Regions from separate parts of the Streptomyces sp. NPDC002868 genome, predicted to be linked through region 4. Evidence: riboswitches for the same ligand, from Rfam matches in the RefSeq annotation. Region 4 holds a riboswitch; each other region holds the start of a gene.
What was found. Region 4 has a riboswitch for cobalamin ahead of metE (5-methyltetrahydropteroyltriglutamate--homocysteine S-methyltransferase). Riboswitches for the same ligand answer to the same signal wherever they lie in the genome.
Positions count from the first base shown of each region.

Region 1: another riboswitch for cobalamin. It lies ahead of ACZ3H8_RS11100 (cobalamin biosynthesis protein); the one in region 4 lies ahead of metE (5-methyltetrahydropteroyltriglutamate--homocysteine S-methyltransferase).
Region 2: another riboswitch for cobalamin. It lies ahead of ACZ3H8_RS07075 (ribonucleoside-diphosphate reductase subunit alpha); the one in region 4 lies ahead of metE (5-methyltetrahydropteroyltriglutamate--homocysteine S-methyltransferase).
Region 3: another riboswitch for cobalamin. It lies ahead of ACZ3H8_RS01635 (CbtB domain-containing protein); the one in region 4 lies ahead of metE (5-methyltetrahydropteroyltriglutamate--homocysteine S-methyltransferase).

Region 1 covers NZ_JBVHDR010000003.1:60,057-65,662, forward strand. Annotated here, with positions in the region: gene ACZ3H8_RS11085 (class II aldolase/adducin family protein) at 1-58, opposite strand, end outside; gene ACZ3H8_RS11090 (inorganic phosphate transporter) at 330-1,583, shown strand; gene ACZ3H8_RS11095 (hypothetical protein) at 1,596-1,820, shown strand; cobalamin riboswitch at 1,952-2,086, shown strand; gene ACZ3H8_RS11100 (cobalamin biosynthesis protein) at 2,192-3,157, shown strand; gene ACZ3H8_RS11105 (cobyric acid synthase) at 3,154-4,692, shown strand; gene cobN (cobaltochelatase subunit CobN) at 4,689-5,606, shown strand, end outside.
Region 2 covers NZ_JBVHDR010000002.1:263,163-268,768, reverse strand. Annotated here, with positions in the region: gene ACZ3H8_RS07075 (ribonucleoside-diphosphate reductase subunit alpha) at 1-2,237, opposite strand, end outside; cobalamin riboswitch at 2,381-2,540, opposite strand; gene ACZ3H8_RS07070 (GNAT family N-acetyltransferase) at 2,558-3,058, opposite strand; gene ACZ3H8_RS07065 (hypothetical protein) at 3,078-3,746, opposite strand; gene mctP (monocarboxylate uptake permease MctP) at 3,850-5,475, opposite strand; gene ACZ3H8_RS07055 (DUF3311 domain-containing protein) at 5,472-5,606, opposite strand, start outside.
Region 3 covers NZ_JBVHDR010000001.1:351,300-356,905, forward strand. Annotated here, with positions in the region: gene ACZ3H8_RS01615 (response regulator transcription factor) at 1-688, shown strand, start outside; gene ACZ3H8_RS01620 (sensor histidine kinase) at 694-1,815, shown strand; gene ACZ3H8_RS01625 (substrate-binding domain-containing protein) at 1,978-2,856, shown strand; gene ACZ3H8_RS01630 (CbtA family protein) at 3,021-3,791, opposite strand; gene ACZ3H8_RS01635 (CbtB domain-containing protein) at 3,820-4,035, opposite strand; adenosylcobalamin (AdoCbl) riboswitch at 4,039-4,186, opposite strand; gene ACZ3H8_RS01640 (histidine phosphatase family protein) at 4,297-4,875, shown strand; gene ACZ3H8_RS01645 (SpoIIE family protein phosphatase) at 4,885-5,606, opposite strand, start outside.
Region 4 covers NZ_JBVHDR010000010.1:49,616-55,221, forward strand. Annotated here, with positions in the region: gene ACZ3H8_RS27260 (LysR family transcriptional regulator) at 1-68, opposite strand, end outside; gene ACZ3H8_RS27265 (type 1 glutamine amidotransferase domain-containing protein) at 149-844, shown strand; gene ACZ3H8_RS27270 (LmeA family phospholipid-binding protein) at 955-2,175, shown strand; cobalamin riboswitch at 2,291-2,521, shown strand; gene metE (5-methyltetrahydropteroyltriglutamate--homocysteine S-methyltransferase) at 2,674-4,992, shown strand; gene meaB (methylmalonyl Co-A mutase-associated GTPase MeaB) at 5,039-5,606, opposite strand, start outside.

The sequences.
Region 1 (5,606 bases), on a different contig from region 4:
TGGCCACGAGGTCTTCCCACGCCCGCTCGATCGCGTCCTGCCGCACCTGATCGGTCATGCGGCGATCCTGTCAGGCGGTGCCGCGGCGGCGCAGGGGCAGGTGGGTGACGGAGATCACGCAAAGTGCCACAAAGGGCCGTTTTTCGCTTCGGCGCGGCGTCGGTGCCGCACCCTCCCCGTGCTGTCACCGGGCAGGCACGGAGCCGTCCGACAAGTGGAGTCAGGAATCCTCACTCGAGGACACCGCAACGCCCGTCCCAGTTCATCTTCCGTTCACTCAGGTTAACTACGTTCACCGGGCCACTGTCGCCAAACGATTGCCTGGGTAAATGGAACACATCACCTTGCTGCTCGCGATTGTGATCGTGACAGCGCTCGTGTTCGATTTCACGAACGGTTTCCACGACACCGCCAACGCGATGGCGACGACCATCTCGACCGGCGCTCTGAAACCCAAGACGGCGGTGGCAATGTCCGCCGTGCTCAACCTCGTCGGCGCGTTCCTGTCCGTGGAGGTCGCCAAGACGATCTCCAGCGGCATCGTCACCGAGGACGGCATCACACCAGAGGTCATATTCGCGGCGCTCGTCGGCGCCATCCTGTGGAACCTGATGACCTGGCTGATCGGCCTGCCCTCCAGCTCTTCGCACGCCCTCATGGGCGGACTGATCGGCGCCACCATCGCCTCGGTCGGCGTCGGCGGAGTCAACGGCGGCACCGTCGTCACCAAGGTGCTGATCCCCGCGATCGCCGCCCCGCTGGTCGCCGGCATCGCGGCGTTCCTGGCCTCCCGGCTGACGTACAGGATCGGCAAGAACGCCGACGAGAAGGCCACCGCGAAGGGCTACCGCGCCGGCCAGATCACCTCGGCGGGCCTCGTCTCCCTGGCCCACGGCACCAACGACGCGCAGAAGACCATGGGCATCATCACGCTGGCGCTCGTTGCCGGCGGCGTGCTCTCCCCCGGCTCCAACCCTCCGATGTGGGTCATCCTCTCCGCCGGTCTCGCGATCGCGCTGGGCACATACCTCGGCGGCTGGCGCATCATCCGCACCATGGGCAAGGGCCTGACCGACCTCCAGCCGCAGCAGGGCTTCGCCGCCCAGACCAGCGCGGCCAGCGTCATCCTCGCCTCCTCGAACCTCGGCTTCTCGCTGTCGACCACGCACTCCTGCTCCGGCGCCGTGATGGGCGCGGGTCTCGGCCGCAAGGGCGGCGTGGTCCGCTGGTCCACCGCCACCCGGATGTTCGTCGCCTGGGGCCTGACGCTGCCGGCCGCCGGTCTGGTCGCCGCGGGCTCGGAGTTCGTGACCAAGCAGGGCGACTGGGGTGTCGCGGCCGTCGCGGCCTTCCTGATCAGCGCCTGCGTCGCCATCTGGTTCGTCTCCCGCCGCCAGGTGGTCGACCACACCAATGTCAACGACGTGGCCGGCGACGCCGAGCCCGCCGGTGTTGTGACCGCCGCCATCGCCGCCGTCAGCCCGCCGCCGGCCGGCACGCCCGCGCAGGACCTCAAGACGACCATCCCGGCTCAGCCCCACGCGGCCGGCTCCGAGCCGACGACGCAGCCGGCCACGGTGTAAGGACAGATCAGCATGAAAATCGACTGGGCAGCACTCGGTTCCGTCTTCGGCGTGAGCCTCGTCGCCACCGTCGCCCTGGTGGGCCTGTTCACCCTGGGCGTCGTGGGCCTGACCAAGCAGGAGTCGGCGGCCGGAGGAGGCGGCGGCTCCGCGGTCCTGGCACGCACGGGCGCGTACGCCTGCTTCGCGCTCTGCGCGGCGGCCGTGGCGTACGGGATCTATCTGATCGTCGTCTGACGGCGGCTCACTCAGCACAAGGCCGGGCCGGGCACCCCTTCGGGTGACCGGCCCGGCCTTTTTCCGTGCCGTCGATGTGGGGCTCGGCACACTGTCCCACCGCAGGTCAAGGGCGAGTTGACGGGCGTTCTCGCACGTGGTGGACTGCCGGGGCCATCTACGGCGGCAGAAGAGGAAGCCGGTGCAAATCCGGCGCGGTCCCGCCACTGTCACCGGGGGAGCACTCCCCCGGAAGCCAGGAACTCTCACCGCCGATCACGTCGAACCAGGGCGCGGACACCCTGAGTGAGGACATATCGCCATGCGCGGCTGCGGTTCAGTTCCTGCTGTGGGTACGAGGGCCATTCCAGGCGAGACGTCGGCCTGAACCCATGCGTGCCGACCGCACTTTCGCCTACGGTGCCACCGCCGGCCTGGTCGGCGACCTGCTGCTCGGCGACCCTCGCCGGGGGCATCCGGTCGCCGCGTTCGGACGAGCGGCGGGCGCCGTCGAGCGCGTTCTGTGGCGCGACCACCGTGGCTGGGGCGCGCTGCACACCGCCGTGTGCGCCGGGGGCGCCGCGGCTGCCGCCGCGCTCCTCGCCCGCGGGGTCCGGGGCCGCTCCGCCTCCTCCGTCGCGCTGACCGCCGCCGCCACCTGGGCCGTCGTCGGCGGCACATCGCTGGGCCGTGAGGCGCGGGCCGTCGGCGGCGCGCTGGCCGCCGGGGACGTGGAGGTGGCCCGGGAGCGGCTGCCGCATCTGTGCGGGCGAGACCCGCAGAGCCTGGACGAGCAGCAGATCGCCCGCGCCGTCGTGGAGTCCGTTGCCGAGAACACCTCCGACGCGGTAGTGGGCGCGCTGGTCTGGGGAGCCCTCGCGGGTGTGCCGGGTCTGGTGGGATTCCGGGCGGTCAACACGCTGGACGCGATGGTCGGCCACAAGTCGCCCAGATACGGGCGGTTCGGCTGGGCCTCGGCGCGCCTCGACGACGTGGCCGGATGGCCGGGCGCCCGGCTCACCGCGGGTCTGGCGGTGCTCGTCGGCCAGGACCCGCGCGGAGCCGTACGGGCATGGCGGGACGACGCGAAGAAGCATCCGAGTCCGAACGCGGGCCCGGTGGAGGCGGCGTTCGCGGGGGCGCTCGGCGTACGGCTGGGCGGAACCCTCTCTTACGGCGGACGCGTCGAGCACCGTCCCGTACTCAACGGCACCGGCCGCCCGGTGGAGTTCGGCGACATCGAACGTGCCGTGCGGCTCTCGCGCCGCGTCGGCTGGCTGACACTGGCGGCCTGCGCTGCGGGCCGCGTGGCGGGGCACGCGCTGCGCGTGCGGCGCGCCGGAAAGGGGCGGGGATGAGCAGACGGAAGGCCGGGGGGCTGCTGGTCGCCGGGACCACCTCCGACGCGGGCAAGAGCGTCGTCACGGCCGGGATCTGCCGGTGGCTCGTCCGGCAGGGAGTGAAGGTCGCGCCCTTCAAGGGGCAGAACATGTCGCTCAATTCGTTCGTGACACGCGAGGGCGCGGAGATCGGGCGGGCGCAGGCCATGCAGGCGCAGGCCGCGCGCGTGGAGCCGAGCGCCCTGATGAACCCGGTGCTGCTCAAGCCGGGCAGCGACCGCTCCAGTCAGGTCGTGCTGATGGGCAAGCCGGTGGGCGAGCTGAGTGCCCGCGGCTACCACGGCGGACGGCAGGAAGCCCTGCTGAGTACGGTCGTGGAGTGCCTGGAAGAGCTGCGGGGCACGTATGAAGCCGTGATCTGCGAGGGGGCGGGCAGTCCGGCCGAGATCAATCTGCGGCGTACGGACATCGTGAACATGGGCATAGCACGGGCCGCACGGCTCCCGGTGCTGGTCGTCGGAGACATCGACCGCGGTGGCGTCTTCGCCTCCTTCTTCGGTACGACGGCGCTGCTCAGCGGGGAGGACCAGGCGCTGGTCGCGGGGTACATGGTCAATAAGTTCCGGGGCGATGTGTCGCTGCTCGAGCCGGGCCTGGAGATGCTGCACGGGCTGACCGGACGGCACACGTACGGAGTGCTGCCCTTCGCGCACGGCCTCGGCATCGACGAGGAGGACGGGCTGCGCGTTTCCCTGCGCGGCGCGGTACGGGAGTCGGTGGTCGCGCCGCCCGTCGGCGAGGACGTGCTGCGCGTCGCCGTGTGCGCCGTACCGCTGATGTCGAACTTCACGGACGTGGACGCGCTGGCCGCCGAACCTGGCGTCGTCGTGCGGTTCGTGGACCGGGCCGAGGAGCTCGTCGTCGCCGACCTGGTGGTCGTGCCGGGCACGCGTGGGACTGTGCGCGCCCTGGAGTGGCTGCGCGAGCGGGGGCTCGCGGACGCGCTGAAGCGGCGGGCCGCCGAGGGCAGGCCCGTACTGGGCATCTGCGGCGGCTTCCAGCTGCTCGGTGAGCACATCGACGACGAGGTCGAGTCACGGGCGGGCCGTGTCCCAGGCCTCGGCCTGCTGCCCGTACGCATCCGGTTCGCCGTCGAAAAGACGCTGGCCAGGCCCGTCGGTCAGGCGCTCGGCGAAGCCGTAGAGGGTTACGAGATCCACCACGGCGTCGCCGAAGTACTCGGGGGCAAAGCCTTCTTGGACGGCTGCCGGGTCGGCTCCGTGTGGGGCACGCACTGGCACGGGTCGCTGGAGAGCGACGGCTTCCGGCGCGCCTTCCTGCGCGAGGTGGCCGCAGCCGCGGGACGGCGCTTCGTGCCCGCGCCGGACACCAGTTTCGGCGCGCTGCGCGAGGAGCAGCTGGACCGGCTCGGCGATCTGATCGAGGAACACGCGGACACGGATGCGCTGCTGCGGCTCATCGAGTCGGGCGCACCGTCAGAACTTCCCTTCATTCCACCCGGAGCACCCGGAACACTTGGAGCGCCCGTATGAGCACCGTGCTGTTGCTGTCCACCGCCGACACGGATCTGCTGGCGGCCCGGGCCTCCGGCGCGCCGTACCGGATCGGCAACCCGACCCGTATCGATGTGGAGGAGGAGCTGCCCGCACTCGTCGCGGGCGCGTCCGTCGCGGTCGTACGGCTACTCGGCGGCAAGCGGGCCTGGGAGGACGGGCTCGCCGCGCTGCGCGCGTCCGGCGTCCCGACCGTGCTGCTGGGCGGAGAGGCCGTCCCCGACGCGGAGTTGATGGCCGAATCGTCCGTGCCCGCCGGTGTGGTCGCCGAGGCACTGCGCTATCTCGTCGAGGGCGGCCCCGGCAACCTGGTGGAGCTGGCCCGGTTCCTCTCCGACACCGTGCTGCTGACCGGCCATGGCTTCGCGGAGCCGCAGAAGATGCCCGAGTGGGGCGTGCACGGCACGCGCGCGTACATCGAGGGGCGGCCGAGTGTCGGCGTGCTCTTCTACCGGGCCCACCAGCTCTCCGGGAACACCGCCTTCGTCGACACCCTCTGCGACCGGATCGAGGCGCGGGGGGCCAACGCCCTTCCCGTGTACTGCGGTTCCCTGCGCGGCGCCGACCCCCAGCTGTACGAGCTGCTCGCCAGGACCGACGCTCTGGTCGCCACCGTGCTGGCCGCCGGCGGCACGCGCGCCAGTGACGCGAGCGCCGGCGGGGACGAAGAGGCCTGGGACATCGGGGCGCTCGCCGAGCTGAACGTGCCCGTTCTCCAAGGGCTCTGCCTGACCTCGTCGCGGGCCGTCTGGGCGGCGTCGGACGCCGCGCTGTCCCCGATGGACGCGGCGATGCAGGTGGCGATCCCCGAGTTCGACGGGCGGCTGATCACGGTCCCGTTCTCGTTCAAGGAGCAGGGCCCCGACGATGTGCCGGTGTACGTCGCCGACCCC
Region 2 (5,606 bases), on a different contig from region 4:
GAGCGCAGGTAGTACGTCGTCTTCAGGCCCTGCTTCCACGCGTACGCGTACATCGAGCTGAGCTTCCCGATGGTCGGCGTCTCCAGGAACAGGTTCAGCGACTGCGACTGGTCCAGGAAGGGGGTGCGGGCGGCGGCCATGTCGATCAGGCCGCGCTGCGGGATCTCCCACGCCGTGCGGTACAGCGCGCGGACGTCGGCCGGGATCCAGCTGAAGCCCTCCACCGAGCCGCTGGACTCGCGCAGCGCCTCACGGGTCTGCGCGTCCCACACGCCGAGCTTCTTCAGCTCCTCCACCAGGTAGGCGTTGACCTGGAGGAACTCACCGCTCAGCGTCTCGCGCTTGAAGAGGTTGGAGACCTGCGGCTCGATGCACTCGTACACGCCCGCGATCGAGGCGATGGTCGCCGTCGGCGCGATGGCGAGGAGGAGGGAGTTGCGCATGCCGCTCTCGGCGACGCGGGTGCGCAACGCGTCCCAGCGTTCTGGCCAGTTGAGAGCCACGTCGTAGTGGTCGGGGTGCAGCACGCCACGGGCCGCGCGGGTCTGGGACCAGGCGGGCAGCGGGCCGTTGCGCTCGGCGAGGTCGCAGGACGCCTCGTACGCGGCGAGCATGATCCGCTCGGCGATCTTCGTGGAGAGCGCCTTCGCCTCGGGCGAGTCGAAGGGGAGGCGGAGCTTGAAGAAGACGTCCTGCAGGCCCATCGCGCCCAGGCCCACCGGACGCCACTTGGCGTTGGAGCGGCCGGCCTGCTCGGTCGGGTAGAAGTTGATGTCGACGACCCGGTCGAGGAAGGTCACGGCGGTACGGACGGTCTCGTCCAGCCGCTCCCAGTCGATGTCTCCCGTCGCGAGCACGAACGAACCGAGGTTGACCGAGCCGAGGTTGCAGACGGCTGTCTCCCCGTCGTCCGTCACCTCCAGGATCTCGGTGCACAGGTTCGAGGAGTGGACGACCTTGCCCGGCTCTGCGGTCTGGTTCGCCGTGCGGTTGGAGGCGTCCTTGAAGGTCATCCAGCCGTTGCCGGTCTGGGCGAGCGTACGCATCATCCGGCCGTACAACTCCCGTGCGGGGATGGTCCTGCGCGCGAGTCCCCCGGCCTCCGCCTTGCGGTACGCCGCGTCGAACTCGTCGCCCCACAGGTCGACCAGGTCCGGCACATCGGCGGGTGAGAACAGCGACCACTCGGCGTCGGCCTCGACGCGCCGCATGAACTCGTCCGGGATCCAGTGCGCGAGGTTGAGGTTGTGCGTACGCCGCGCGTCCTCACCGGTGTTGTCGCGCAGCTCCAGGAACTCCTCGATGTCCGCGTGCCAGGTCTCCAGGTAGATCGCGGCGGCGCCCTTGCGCCGGCCGCCCTGGTTCACGGCGGCGACCGAGGCGTCGAGGGTCTTCAGGAACGGCACGATGCCGTTGGAGTGGCCGTTGGTGCCGCGGATCAGCGAACCGCGGGCGCGGATGCGGGAGTACGAGAGACCGATGCCGCCCGCGTGCTTGGAGAGGCGTGCGACCTGGTGGTAGCGGTCGTAGATCGAGTCGAGCTCGTCCAGCGGGGAGTCCAGCAGGTAGCAGGAGGACATCTGCGGGTGACGGGTGCCGGAGTTGAAGAGCGTCGGTGACGACGGGAGGTAGTCGAGGCGGCTCATCAGCCCGTACAGCGCGGCGACTTCGTCCAGGGCCCGCGCGGAGGTGTCCTCCGCCAGCCCGGAGGCGACGCGCAGCATGAAGTGCTGCGGGGTCTCGATCACCTGGCGGGTGAGGGGGTGCCGGAGCAGGTAGCGGCTGTAGAGGGTGCGCAGCCCGAAGTAGCCGAAACGGTCGTCGGCGTCCTGGTCGATCAGCGCGTCGAGACGGGCGGCGTGCAGCGTGACGAACTCGGCCGTGCGGTCGGCGATCAGGCCCTCGCGGTGGCCGACCGCGACCGACGCGGAGAAGGCCACCGCGCCCTGTCCGGCGGCCTCGTCCGCGATATGACGGGTCAGCAGGCGGGCGGCGAGCCGGGAGTAGGCCGGGTCCTCGGAGATCAGCCCCGCGGCGGCGTCGGTGGCGAGGCTGCGCAACTCGGCCGCGTCCGACCGGGCGTTGCGGCCGCGCAGCGCGGCGGCGGCGACGCGCCCCGGGTCGGTGTCCGGCAGATCGGCGGTGAGATCGGTCAGGGTCCGCAGAAGCGCGGTCCCGGGGCCGTCGGCAGCCTGCTCTGCGATGCCTGAAGCCGGATCGGCTGGCGCGATGGTCACGTGGTGCTCTCCCTCGCTCGGCTCTGGGCCGACGGGGGAGGGGGAGGGCCGCGGGGGCGCACGTACCCGGAAAAAGGCAGCACACCGCACGGCATCCACCGACCCAACCGCGAGGCCCGGATGTCTCGGCACCCGGTTCGGTCGAGCCGGATGCACCATCGGCAGGTCTTCGGACTGGTGGGTACGACAAAGCGCACCACAACACACCGTTGCGGGACAGTTCCGGATTCGCACCGGATTCCCCTGCGGCGACAGCGAGCACGAGCATACATGTGGGGGCCGCTCGATGCGGCACCCCCCACATGTTGTGTCGTGACGGGCTACAGCTCCAACGCGTAAGTCAACAGGGGGAGTCCTGGGATGGGCTCCCAGTCCCGGTCGGGCGTACGGACGAAGCCCATCCGCTCGTAGATCCGGTGGGCGGCGAGCATGGTGGGCTGGGTCGACAGCAGGAGCCGCCGGCACCCCTCTACGGCCCGGGCGCGCTCGACGCACGCCCGCACAAGGGCCTCGCCGACACCGCGCCCACGGGCCTGCTCGGCGACGGCGAGCATCCGGAACTCGGCCTCGTCGGAGCGGGCGACATCGGCCCACGCCCCGCCGCCCGAGACGAAGGTCACGCCACCGAGCAGGCGGCCGCGACCGTCGACGGCGACGAGCACCTCGGCATCGGCGGCCCGCCGCGCCACATCCCGCAGCGCATGCAGATACGTATCGTCCTCGCCGAAGTCCAGCAGCCCGTCGCCCAGATATGCCTGGGCGGTGATCTCGCCCAGCTCGGTGTACTCCTTCGGCCGCACTGCCCTGATGGTGATGTCCATGGGCGCAGTGTGGACCGGGTCAGCCGCTCACGCCCACCTCATTGTTGGGGGCGCCGTCGCCGGCCGGGGGCAGGTCGCCGCGCTCCACAGGCGTCTGCCCGCCGATGTCCTCGGCCTGGGGCAGGACCTCGTCCAGCTCACGGTCGTCGGCGAGATGGGCCGCCTCGGCGGCTTCGCGCAGGACGTCGCGCTCCACCTGAGTGCCGGCGCTGATCTGGATCCGCAGACCGTTCTCCGTACGGACGTACTCATGGCCGCTGTCCGAGGTGCGGTACCAGCCCTTGCCGTCCTTCGCGCAGGGTGCGCGGGCCGGGCCGGCCGCGCCCGTGGCCGAACCCATCGGGAGTTCCGAGCAGTTCGCCTCGTCCACCTTGCCCCGGTCGACCAAGAGCGTGATCTGCCCGCCGGTCTTCGATACGTACGTGGCCGAGAAGCCGTCGCCGCCGATGACACCCACGGACTGCCGCGCCAGCTCGAAGCCGTCGGACCGCGTCACATACACATGCTCGGGCAGGGTCTGAAGCGCTCGGGCGCGCGCCTCGAGCGCGGACCGCTCGGGCACAGGACCGCTGGTGCTCCCCGTACCGTCGCTGCCCCGCGTGCCGCTGTTGCCCGCCACTTCCGTACCGCAGCCGGCAAGGGCGAGGGACAGCAGCAGAAGCAGTGACAAACGCGAACCACGTCTCATGCGCACATTCTTATCTGAGGTACGGCGAGGGCCGCCGCGCTTTCCCGTGGGAAGCGCGACGGCCCTCGACCGGTGAGGTCCCCGGTGACCGGTCGGTGCCGGCTCAGTGACCGGCGCCCGCGGTGGCCTTCGGCAGCTCCACCCGCACGCCCGGGTCGTCCGCGTCCGCCGTGTAGTCCGACGGGCTCGTCTCGTCGACACCCTCTGGCGCCTTCGCCGCCCGCAGTACGAACGTCAGGACCACGGTGACCACCACGTTCAGCACGAATGCCGTCAGGCCGATGTAGCCGATCTCGCCGATGCCCGGGATCTCCGCCGACGAGCCGCCGAAGTGCTTCTGCGTCGGGCTCGCCACTCCGTACGCAGCCGCCGTGCCGTAGATCATGCCGACCGCCCAGCCCGCCAGCAGCGCCCAGCGGTGGAACCAGCGCGTGAACAGGCCGCCCACCAGCGCCGGCAGTGTCTGGAGGATCCAGATGCCGCCAAGAAGCTGGAAGTTGATCGCCACCGTCTTGTCCATCGTCAGGACGAAGACCAGCGCGCCCACCTTCACCAGCAGCGAGACCAGCTTGGAGACCTTCGTCTCCTGCGCGGGCGTCGCGTCCGGCTTGATGAAGTCCTTGTAGATGTTCCGCGTGAACAGATTCGCCGCCGCGATCGACATGATCGCCGCCGGCACGAGCGCGCCGATGCCGATCGCCGCGAAGGCGACACCCGCGAACCAGTCCGGGAACATGGTCTCGAACAGTTGCGGAATGGCCAGTTGCCCGTTCTGCACCTTGATGCCCGCCGCGATCGCCATGAAGCCGAGCAGCGCCAGCAGGCCCAGCATCAGCGAATACAGCGGCAGGATCGTGGTGTTGCGGCGGATCACGTCACGGCTGCGCGAAGAGAGCGTCGCCGTGATCGAGTGCGGATACATGAAGAGTGCGAGCGCCGAGCCCAGCGCCAGCGTGGCGTAGCCCCATTGCCCCATCTCGGCCGGCACCAGCGCGCCCCGTGGCTTGTCCGTCACCGGGTTGATCTGCGCGAACGCGTCGCCCGCCTTCGCGAAGATGTCGTCGAAGCCGCCCAGCTTGATCGGGATGTAGATGATCGCCACCGCGATGACGAGGTAGATCAGCGTGTCCTTGACGAAGGCGATCAGCGCCGGCGCCCGCAGCCCGGAGGAGTACGTGTACGCCGCCAGCACGCCGAAGGCGATCAGCAGCGGCAGGTCCTTGATGAACCAGTTGGTGTTCTCGCCGCCGCCGACGCCCATCACGTCGAGCACCGCCTGGATGCCCACCAGTTGCAGCGCGATGTACGGCATCGTCGCCAGGATGCCGGTGACCGCGACCGCCAGCGAAAGGCCCTTCGAGCCGAAGCGCCCGCGGACGAAGTCCGAGGTGGTCACGTACCCGTGCTTGTGCGACACCGACCACAGCCGCGGCAGGAAGGTGAAGATCAGCGGGTAGACGAGGATCGTGTAAGGGACGGCGAAGAAGCCCGCCGCGCCCGCCGCGTAGATCGCCGCCGGGACGGCCACGAAGGTGTACGCGGTGTACAGGTCGCCGCCGAGCAGGAACCAGGTGACCCAGGTGCCGAACGACCTGCCGCCCAGACCCCATTCGTCGAGGCTGTCGCTCTCGGCCCGGCGCCAGCGTGAGGCCAGGAAGCCCATGACCGTTACGGCCAGGAAGAAGAAGATGAAGACGGCGAGTGCGACGCCGTTCACGCCGTCCTTCACTGCGACGCACCCCCCTTGCGGGCGCGCTGGTCGCGCTGCCACAGCTTGTAAGCGATCATGGTTAGCGCGGTGGAGATCAGCACCCAGAGCATCTGGTACCAGTAGAAGAACGGAATGCCGATGAAGGCCGG
Region 3 (5,606 bases), on a different contig from region 4:
GGCGGCCGACGGGCCCCAGGCGCTCCGGCTCGCCGCCGCCCGGCTGCCCGATCTGGTCGTCCTCGATCTGATGCTGCCGGGCATGGACGGCCTGGAGGTGTGCCGCAGGCTCCGGGCCGGCGCGCCCGCCGCCGTGCCGGTGATCATGCTGACCGCGCGCGGCGACGAGGACGACCGGATCCTGGGGCTCGAAGTAGGGGCGGACGACTACGTCACCAAGCCGTTCAGCCCGCGCGAGCTGGTGCTCCGGGTCGAGTCCGTACTGCGCCGGGGCGGTGCGGCGGGGGAGCGGCGGGCGGGGCCCGAACTGGCGGCCGCGGGCATCGTGCTGGACCCGGCGGCGCGGCGGGCCACCAAGGACGGGCGTGAACTGGGCCTGACCCTGCGGGAGTTCGACCTGCTCGCGCATCTGATGCGGCACCCGGGGGAGGCGATCGGCCGGGAGCGGCTGATGCAGGACGTGTGGGGCTGGGAGTTCGGCGATCTGTCCACCGTCACGGTTCATGTGCGGCGGCTGCGCGGCAAGATCGAGGACGATCCGGCCAGGCCGCGGCTGATCCAGACGGTGTGGGGCGTGGGCTACCGCTTCGACGTGCCGGAGGACGCCTCCCCGGGCGACGGCGTACCGCACGGTCACGTACCGCACGGCCAAGCACCGCACGGCCACGCACCACGAGAAGAGGCCTGATCACCGTGCGGGACATGCTCCTTATCGCGCTCTTCGCCTTCCTCGGGGCCGCGGCCGTCGGTCTCCTCGGCGCGCTGACCCTGCGTCTGCTGCGCCACCGGTCCGTCGCCGTCTCCCTCACCGTCGTCGCCGCCGTCGCGGTCACCGCCATGCTCGCCGGGACGCTCGCGGTCGCCCAGGCCATGTTCCTGTCCGCGCACGACCTCACCGTCGTCACCACGGTCGTCGCGATGGCGGCGGTCGTCTCGCTCGCCACCGCGCTGCTGCTCGGCCGCTGGGTCGTCGCACGCAGCCGTGAACTCGCCCTGGCAGCACGCTCGTTCGGTGACGGCGGCTCCTTCGCCGCCCCCGACGGGGCGTCCACCGCCGAACTGGCCGCACTCAGCCGCGAACTCGCCGCCACCAGCGACCGGCTCGCCGCCTCCCGCGAGCGCGAACGCGCCCTGGAGACCTCCCGCCGCGAGCTCGTCGCCTGGATCTCGCACGATCTGCGCACCCCGCTGGCCGGGCTGCGCGCGATGTCCGAAGCCCTGGAGGACGGCGTCGTCCAGGATCCCGAGCGCTACTTCCGCCAGATCCGCACCGAGGTCGACCGCCTCAACTCCATGGTCGGCGACCTCTTCGAGCTCTCCCGCATCCACGCGGGCACGCTGGCCCTCACACCCACCCGGATGTCGGTGTACGACCTGGTCGGCGAGGCGCTCGCCGGGGCGGACCCGCTCGCCCGCGAGTACGGCGTACGCCTCGTCGGCGACCGTGTCGAGCCGTTCCCGGTCGAGGTGGACGGCAAGGAGATGACCCGCGTCCTGGCGAACCTCCTGGTCAACGCGATCCGCCGGACCCCGGCCGACGGCACGGTCGCCGTCGCCGCCGAGCGCCGAGAGGAGTGGGTTGTGCTGTCCGTCACCGACGGCTGCGGCGGCATCCCGGAGGAGGACCTGCCCCGCGTCTTCGACACTGGCTGGCGCGGCACGCAGGCCCGTACGCCCCCGGCCGGCGCGGGTCTTGGCCTCGCCATCGTCCGCGGCATCGTCGAGGCGCACGCGGGCCACGCCGACGTACGCAATGTGACGGGCGGCTGCCGCTTCGAGGTGTCGCTGCCCGCCGCTGCGGCCCAAGGGCGTTGAGCCACAGGGGTCGTTGAGTCACAGGAGTCGTTGAAACATGAGGCGGTTGAAACGGCGACGGTCCGCATGAGTGACCGCCGAGCCCGCCGGGCAGTCAAACGTCGATGCCCTCGGGGGAGGCGTCGCGATCTGTAACCGGCAATAGGCAGGGGCGGGGACGGTATGGCGCGTAGGAAGGACTGGGAATTCCTGGACGACCGCGGCCGCCTGGCGGCAGCGGCAACCACACCGTCGAGGCCGGTCGCCTACATCCAGGCCGGGGCGACACTCTTCGACCATGGCATTCGCCCGGTGGGCATCTTCGGTTCCCACCACGACGGCGACACCGCAGACCCGGTCAAGGCCGGCTCCCTGCCCATCGGGGACATCGCCTACCTCGGGTCGGGATCACGCGTGGACGCGGACGCGGTCCTGCGGGTGGACCCCGACCTGGTGGTCGCCGTCACCTACGGCACCGATCAGGTGTACGGCCTGGATCCGGACACGGCGAAGTACATCGAGGAACGGGTCCCGGTGGTGGTCTTCGACGTGGGGCAGGGCCGCTCACTCGGTGACGTACGCGACCGGTTCACGGCGCTCGCCCGGTCGCTCGGAGCGGACGCCGACAGCTCGGGTGCGGTGGAACTCGCCCGTGCGGAAGGCCGGTTACGTACTCTCGCGGCCCAGGCCGCCGGGTTACGCGTACTGGCTCTGTCGCCCGCCACCCCGGACAGTGTCCACCTCGCCAGGCCCCGAGCCTGGGCGGACCTGCGGGCGCTGGCCGACTGCGGTGTCGGCCTGGTGGAGCCCGAGCGTGGACCGGGCGCCAGCTGGTCCACCGTCGACTGGACGGCGGCCGCGTCACTGCGGCCGGACATCGTGCTGAGGGACGTACGGGCCAATGCCCTGCCGGTCGACCGGCTCAGCGCGATCGAGGCGTGGCGGCCTGCGGCGGGCGGGGCGCGGCTGGTGCCGTGGAACCCCGAGATTCCGTGCAGCCACCTCGCGCACGCACGCTTCCTCGACGCTGTCGCGGACGCGGTGGAGGCGTCTGCGGGATAACTGGGGCTTCGCCCCAGACCCCGGTACGCCGTTCGGGCGTTGTCCTCAATCGGCCGGACGGGCTTGATTTCCGCCGGTCGGCCTGAAGATTCGGGCCGACCGGCGGGAAAACTCAGCCCCGCCGGCGATTGAGGCGCGGGGTCCGGGGCGGAGCCCCAGCTCGGTCAGTTCGCGGCGGCTGTCGCCCGCGATGCGCCCTTCCCGTCCACCACCGCGGTCCCCGGGGCGAGGAGCCGCTCGGCGAGGTACCCGAAGACCAGTCCGAAGCAGGTCCAGAGGGTGACCTGGATGGCGAGCGTGGCCAGCCGGAACTCCCAGACCACGGCTGCCGGGAAGCCCTTCGGCACCTCGTTGAACGAGGGCAGGAAGGCGAAGGCGAGACCGGCGGCGACGACGAACGCGGCCGCGGCGGCGACGGTCGCGTTCCAGTTGCCAAGACGGGGAGCCAGGCGTTTGCCGAGGATCACCGCGGCGACCGTGAGCAGGACGCTGAGCACGATCATCAGGAAGTACAGCGTTGTGCGCTGGCCGATCGTGTCGGGATCCCCGACGGCCGGTGGGTTCGGCGGGTACTTGAGGAACGGCACGACGTACACGCTCAGCAGCGCGCCGAGAGCGACCAGCAAGGCTGTGGCGCGCGGGCCGAACCGGCCGATGCGGCCGAGTGCGACGGCGAACGCGAGGGCGGCGATGCCGCCGATCGCGACGCCGAAGACCAGTACGCCGGTGGCGAGACCGCCCGTGGACTGCATGGCGCGGCTGACGAGTTCCTCGCCGCCGTCCCCGTGCGCATGGCTGTGGCTCTCTTCGAACGCGATGGCGGCGTCCACAGGGGACTCACCGAGCAGATACGCGACGACGAGAGCGCAGACACCGGCGACCAGGCCCGCGAGCATGCCGCGGCCGAGCAGGCCTCTGACAGATATGGAGTTCATGGTGTTTCCCCTGAGCTCTGAAGAAGTTCTAGTGGCAGGGGAATCCGAGCAGATGACGTCCGTCGTGGACCCACTCGTGGACGTTCTCGCCGGAGATGAGCGAGGTGGCGCCCTGCTCGGCGCCGACGAAGTAGAGCAGAACCAGCATCAGAACGCCGAAGAAGAGCGCCCAGGGGGCGATGGCCGTGAGCGAGATGGGGGTGATGGCCGGCGCGGCGGTGGCGGGCGCAGCAGACTGTGCCATGGCAGAACCTCCTGGGGGAACACGCGTCCCGATCGTGGTGCCTGAGACGAAGGTGCTGGGTCTGACTTCCCGCGGGGAACGGGTACACAGTGGCGCGACCGTGCCGGATTCTCACCGGGCTTCCGTCACACCGTCGTCAATGTCCACGAGACCGTACCGCTTGCGGGCCTGCACCGCTACGGCGCAGGGGCGCGTGACCGGGCGCCCGAACGCCCATGATGTGCTTGTTCCTTGGCCGCGAAGGGGAGGGGAGCGCACGGGATGACGGTACGGGTGATGTTGGTCTCACCTGCGACGAACGCGGCGCTGCGGGAGGCCCGCTTCGACGGCGACGCGCCGCTGGACGAGTCTGGAGCACGCCGCGCCCGCGCCGCCGCGGGTACGCTGCCGCGCGCCGACCGGCTCTTGAGCGGCCCGTCCGCGCGCTGCCGGGAGACAGCCGCCGAGCTGGGCCTGCGGGCGGAGCCCGCCGAGGCCCTCGGCGACTGGGACTTGGGCCGCTGGCGTGGGCGACGACTGGACGAAGTGAGCGCCGGCGAACCGGAGTCGGTGTCGGCGTGGCTCAGTGACCCGTCGTGCGCACCGCACGGCGGCGAGTCGCTACGGTCGCTGTGCACGCGGGTGGGCGCGTGGCTGGAGTCGCTCCCGCCCGACGCGGGCCGTGTCCTCGCGGTCGTCGACCCGGCGGTGACGCGGGCGGCGATCGTGCAGTCGCTGTCCCTGCCACCTGAGGCGTTCTGGCGCCTGGACGTCGCCCCCCTGACCCTGACGGAACTCACCGGACGCGGGGGCCGCTGGAACATGAAGTGCGGACGCCCGCTGGGCCCGGAGGCCGGCTGACACCCGCGCTCACTGCCCCTCGGTCGGCAGTGGCTGTTCCGTCCAGATGACCTTGCCGTCCGGGGTGTACCGCGTGCCCCAGCGTTCCGCGAACTGGGCGACCAGGAACAGCCCCCGGCCGCCCTCGTCGGTGGTCGCCGCCTGGCGCAGGTGCGGGGACGTGCTGCTGTGGTCCGAGACCTCGCAGATCAGGGAGCGGTCACGGATCAGCCGTACGCGGATCGGGCCCGAGGCGTACCGGATCGCGTTGGTGACCAGCTCGCTGAGGATCAGCTCCGTCGTGAAGGCCTCCTCCTCCAGACCCCACTCGGCCAGCTTGCGGGAGACGGCGGACCGCACCTCGCCCACGGCCGACGGGTCGGACGGCACCTCCCAGTCGGTCACCCGGCTGGAGTCCAGGACGCGCGTACGGCCGACGAGCAGCGCGATGTCGTCGCGCGGGCGTTCCGGCAGCAGCTCCTTCAGCACCGCCTCGCAGGTTTCCTCCGGGCTCCGGTCCGCGTGCTCCGCCAGCGTCTGGCGCAGCAGCGCCAGGCCGTCGTCGATGTCGCGGTCGCGGTCCTCCACGAGCCCGTCCGTGTACAGGACCAGGCGGCTGTCCTCGGGCAGCTGGAGGTCCAGGGTCTCGAAGGGCAGTCCGCCGAGCCCGAGCGGCGGGCCGCCGGGCACATCGGCGAAGACCGCGGTGCCGTCCGGGCGGACGATGACGGGCTGGAGATGGCCGGCCCGTG
Region 4 (5,606 bases):
AGATCGAGCGGGCCGTTCGGGGCCGGTCCCTGTATTCCCGACAATCCATTGGATTCCCTATGCCTCATGGTGTAGAGCCTATTGGATTCCAATGGCACATCGGTCTACGTTCGAGGACATCAGCGACCTTTCGACGGAGAGATGTGAGATGGCGAAGATCCTTTTTGTGGTGACCGGCGCGGACCACTGGACCCTGACCGACGGCACCCGGCACCCCTCCGGCTTCTGGGCGGAAGAGCTCGTGGCTCCCTACCGGGCCTTCACCGAGGCGGGGCACGACATCACCGTTGCCACGCCGGGCGGTGTCGTACCCACCGTGGACAGGGCGAGCCTCGCGCCCGAGGTGAACGGAGGTAAGGAGAACGCCGACGTGATCGCCACCGAGCTGGCCTCGATCGCCGCCCTGCAGCGACCGCTGAAGCTGGAGGAGGCCGACCTGACCGACTACGACGCGGTCTTCTACCCCGGCGGCCACGGCCCGATGGAGGACCTGGCCGTCAACCCGGACTCCGGCAAGCTGCTCACCGCCGCCCTGGACTCCGGCAAGCCGCTCGGCGTGGTCTGCCACGGGCCGGCCGCGCTGCTCGCCGCGGAGCGCGAGGACGGCTCCTGGCCGTTCACCGGCTACCGGCTGACCGGTTTCACCAACGCGGAGGAGACGCAGGCCGGCTTGGCGGACAAGGCGAAGTGGCTGCTCCAGAACCGGCTCGTCGAACTCGGCGCGGACTTCCAGGAGGGCGAGCCCTGGGCCCCGAAGGTGGTCGTGGACCGCAATCTGGTCACCGGCCAGAACCCTGCTTCGTCCGCCCCGCTCGCCGCCGAGATCCTCAAGGTCCTGGGCTAGGCGCTGACGCGGGCCCGGCAGGCGGCGGATCGCCGAAATTTTGGCTCAAACCATTACGTACGCACGGTAGGACTTGCGTTCGAGGGTGGCTCACGTGGTGGGATGAGCCGATGCGACCCCCCACACGCATATCAGCGCATTCACGAAATCCGTACGAAGAACTCGCTCAACTGGCAGACCCGGAACCCGATTACGCCAACTACGTCCCGCGGGACCCGCTGGAGCTCGGGCTCACCTCCGACCTCGACGACGAGGACGACTGGTCACCGCCCAACCACCGCGGGCAGAGCCGTCTCGCGGCTCTGCCCGCGGTGGTGAAGCTGACCGTCGCGGCGCTCCTGTGCACCGTCTGTCTGCTGCTCGCCGACCGGCTCGCGGAGGCGTACGCGCAGAGCAAGGCGGCGGACAAACTCCAGCAGTCGCTCTCACTCGCCACCAGGCCGGACGTGGACATCCACGGCTTCCCCTTCCTCACCCAGCTCATCGACGAGCGGATCGACCGGGTTGACGTCACCGTGCCGGACGTCTCCGCCGACCGCGTCTCGCTCGCCGAAGTGCGGGCCACCGCCAAGGACGTACGCATCGTCGGCGACGCCCCGACCTCGATCAAGGGCGCCGTCATCGGCAACCTCGACGGCGAGGTGCTGCTCTCCTTCGACGACCTCAACCGCGAACTGGGCGCCTCACAGCTCCGGTTCACCGGCAGCGGCGCCGACGGGGTGCGCGTGAACGGCGAACTGGCCATCGCCGGACAGGAACTGCGCGTACGTGCCCGTGCGCACATCCGGCGCGACAACAACCGGGCCCTCACCACCACCCTCGACGGCATGCAGCTCGACATTCCCGGTGTCGCCACCTACCGGCCCGGCAAGGACGCAGACCATTCGGGACTGCGGCTGCACCGCGAGACGGCCGAGCGGATCAGCCGCGAAGCAGCCCGCGCGAAGGCACTGCTGGCGGTGCCCGCCATCGTGGACCGGCTCGGAGTGCCGAAGGAGCAGGTGCGCCGGGCGCTGCGGAGCGAGGAGGAACTCCACCGGCTCACCGGAGCACCGAAGTTCGCCGAGCGTCTGATGAAGGTCAACCTCGTCGATGTGGTGATCGCGCATCCACAGCTGCTGGAGAAAGCGGGCATCGACCCCGCGCTGGTCAAGGGACTGCTCGCGGTCAGGCCGCCGGAGCTCTCGGAGCGGCTCTCCCTCTCCTTCGAGCTGCCCGACTCGCTCAGCGAGCTGCGGCTGCGGGACATCACCGTGGAGCGCGACGGCATCAAGGCACGCGTGGCCGGATCCGGCCTGCGCGTCGGGGACGCCGCCCGACCGGGGAAGTGAACGGGACCGGGGAAGTGAGCAGGACCGGAAGCTGACACCCCCGCCCCCGCCCCCGCCCCCGCCCCCGCCCCCGCCCCCGCCGGGGGCGGGGGTGTTCCCCGCGAGGGGCAGCGCCTAGGCTGGGTCTTGCAGTTGGTTCGCCCTGCCCTCCAGGCAGGCGCGTCGCAAGAGGGAATCCGGTGGAAATCCGGAACTGCCCCGCAGCGGTAAGTGGGAACGACCGCCGTCATACGCACTGGATCCGGCACAGGATCCGGGAAGCGACGGCCAGTAGGTGCCTTCGTACGACACGTACGAGGAAGGCGTGCCCACAAGTCCGAAGACCTGCCACTGCCCGTGCGCGACCGACGTGCGCGGAGATCTCGGTGACCTCGTGGGCGGGTCGGCGGTACGGGCAGCACAGGCACAGGCGTGCCGGCGGCTGCTCCGGTTGCCGTTCCTTCGCGTTCCACGATCCGCTCCGGGGTCGCCTGACGAGTACTCGCGAAGGAGAGTTCCGTGACCAGCACATCCTCAGCCGCCGGAGCCAGGGCCACTGTCTACGGCTATCCACGCCAGGGCCCCGACCGGGAACTGAAGAAGGCCATCGAGGGCTACTGGAAGGGCCGTGTCGAAGCCGACGCCCTCCGGGAGACAGCCGCTCAACTGCGCCGGGCCAACTGGCAGCAGCTGGCCGAGGCCGGCATCCATGAAGTGCCCACCGGAGACTTCTCGTACTACGACCATGTCCTGGACACCAGCGTCATGGTCGGCGCCATTCCCGCGCGCCACCGTGCGGCCGTCGAGGCCGGCACGCTCGACGGCTACTTCGCCATGGCCCGCGGGACCCAGGACGTCGCGCCCCTGGAAATGACCAAGTGGTTCGACACCAACTACCACTACCTCGTGCCCGAACTCGGCCCCGACACCGCCTTCACCGCCGACTCCGCCAAGCAGGTCGCCGAGCTGAAGGAGGCGCTCGCGCTCGGTCTCACCGCCCGCCCGGTGCTCGTCGGACCCGTCACATATCTTCTGCTCGCCAAGCCCGCGCCCGGCGTCCTCGCAGACTTCGAACCGCTCACCCTCCTCGACCGGCTGCTTCCGGTGTACGCCGAAGTGCTCTCCGACCTGCGGGCCGCGGGCGCGCAGTGGGTGCAGCTCGACGAGCCGGCCCTGGTCCAGGACCAGCCACGGGCCGTGCTGAACGCCGCGGCCCGCGCCTACCGGGAGCTGGGCAGACTGACCGACCGGCCCCAACTCCTGGTCGCCTCCTACTTCGACCGGCTCGGCGACGCCCTCCCCGTGCTGGCCAAAGCGCCGATCGACGGACTCGCCCTCGACTTCACCGGGCCTGCCGCCGCCAACCTCGGCGACCTCGCCGCCGTGGGCGGCCTGCCCGGCAAGCGGCTCGTCGCCGGAGTCGTCGACGGCCGCAACGTATGGATCAACGACCTCGAGAAGTCGACCGCCACACTCGCCACCCTGCTGGGGTTCGCCGACCGGGTGGATGTGGCGGCGTCCTGCTCCCTGCTGCACGTGCCCCTCGACGCGGCCGCGGAACGGGACGTGGACACGCAGGTCGCGCGCTGGCTGGCCTTCGCCCGCCAGAAGACGGCCGAGGTGGTCACCCTGGCCCGCGGACTGACCGAGGGCGCCGGCAGCATCGCCGCCCAACTCGCGGCCAACCGGGCCGACCTGCTCTCCCGCGCCACCTCCGCGCTCACCCACGACCCCGCCGTACGGGCCCGCTGCGCGGCCGTCTCCGAGGCCGACACCCGGCGCAGCCTCCCGTACACCGAGCGTGCCGCCGCCCAGCGCTCGCGCCTCGGCCTGCCCCTCCTTCCCACGACCACGATCGGTTCGTTCCCGCAGACCACCGAGTTGCGCACCGCGCGGGCAGACCTGAGGTCGGGACGCCTCGACACCGAGGGATACGAGAAGCGGATCGAGGCCGAGATCCGCGAGGTCATCTCCTTCCAGGAGAAGACCGGCATCGACGTCCTCGTACACGGCGAGCCCGAACGCAACGACATGGTGCAGTACTTCGCCGAGCAGCTCAGCGGCTACCTTGCCACCGGGCACGGCTGGGTCCAGTCGTACGGCACCCGCTATGTCCGGCCGCCGATCCTGGCCGGCGACATCTCCCGGCCCGACCCGATGACCGTCCGCTGGACCCGGTACGCCCAGTCGCTGACCAGTCGCCCCGTCAAGGGCATGCTCACCGGGCCCGTCACCATGCTCGCCTGGTCTTTCGTCCGCGACGACCAGCCGCTCGCCGACACCGCACGACAGGTCGCCCTGGCGCTGCGCGACGAGGTGAACGACCTGGAGGCCGCGGGCTCCTCGGTCATCCAGGTGGACGAACCGGCGCTGCGCGAGACGCTGCCGCTGCGGAGGGCCGGCCACGAGGCCTATCTGGCCTGGGCGACACAGGCGTTCCGCCTCACCACCGGCGGCGTCCGTCCCGATACCCAGATCCATACGCATATGTGCTACGCGGAGTTCGTGGACATCCTCCAGGCCATCGACGACCTCGACGCGGATGTCATCAGCCTGGAGGCCGCCCGCTCCCATATGCAGGTCGCCGACGAACTCGCCACCGCCGGCTATCCGCGCGAGGTGGGCCCCGGCGTCTACGACATCCACTCGCCGCGGGTGCCCAGCACCGAGGAGGCAACCGCACTGCTGCGCAAGGGACTTGACGCGATTCCCGCCGAGCGGCTGTGGGTCAACCCCGACTGCGGCCTGAAGACCCGCGGCTGGCCCGAGGTACGTACGTCACTGGAGCACTTGGTCGCCGCGGCCCGAGAGGTCCGGTCCGGGCTGCCCGGCGAGTAACTGGGGGGTGAGCCCCAGATCCCCCGTACGGCCTTCGGCTGTGTCCTCAATCGCCGGACGGGCTGAAATTCAGCCCCTCCGGCGTTTGAGGAGCGGGGTCTGGGGCGGAGCCCCAGTTCTGGAAGGCGTCGAGGATACGCTCCGCGGCCAGCGTCGCCGTCAACTCCCCGTCCCGCACCTGCTGTTCGAGACCGGGCGCGAGCGCCCGTACCTCGGGATGGCCGTGCAGCCGGTCCCGCAGCTCGTCGTGGACCATCGCCCACGCCCAGTCGATCTGCTGGTCACGGCGCTTCGCGGCAAGCCGGCCCGTCGAGTCGAGGAGCGCCCGGTGCTGCTCAAGACGCTCCCAGAGGGTGTCGAGGCCGGTGCCCTCGCGGGCACTGCAGGACAGGACCGGGGGAGTCCACGCCGCGTCGGCCGGGTGCATCAGCCGCAGCGCACCGGCCAGTTCACGGGCCGCCGAGCGGGCGTCGCGCTCGTGCGGGCCGTCCGCCTTGTTGACGGCGATGACGTCGGCCAGCTCCAGTACACCCTTCTTGATGCCCTGGAGCTGGTCACCGGTACGGGCCAGGCTCAGCAGCAGGAAGGAGTCCACCATGTTGGCCACAGTGGTC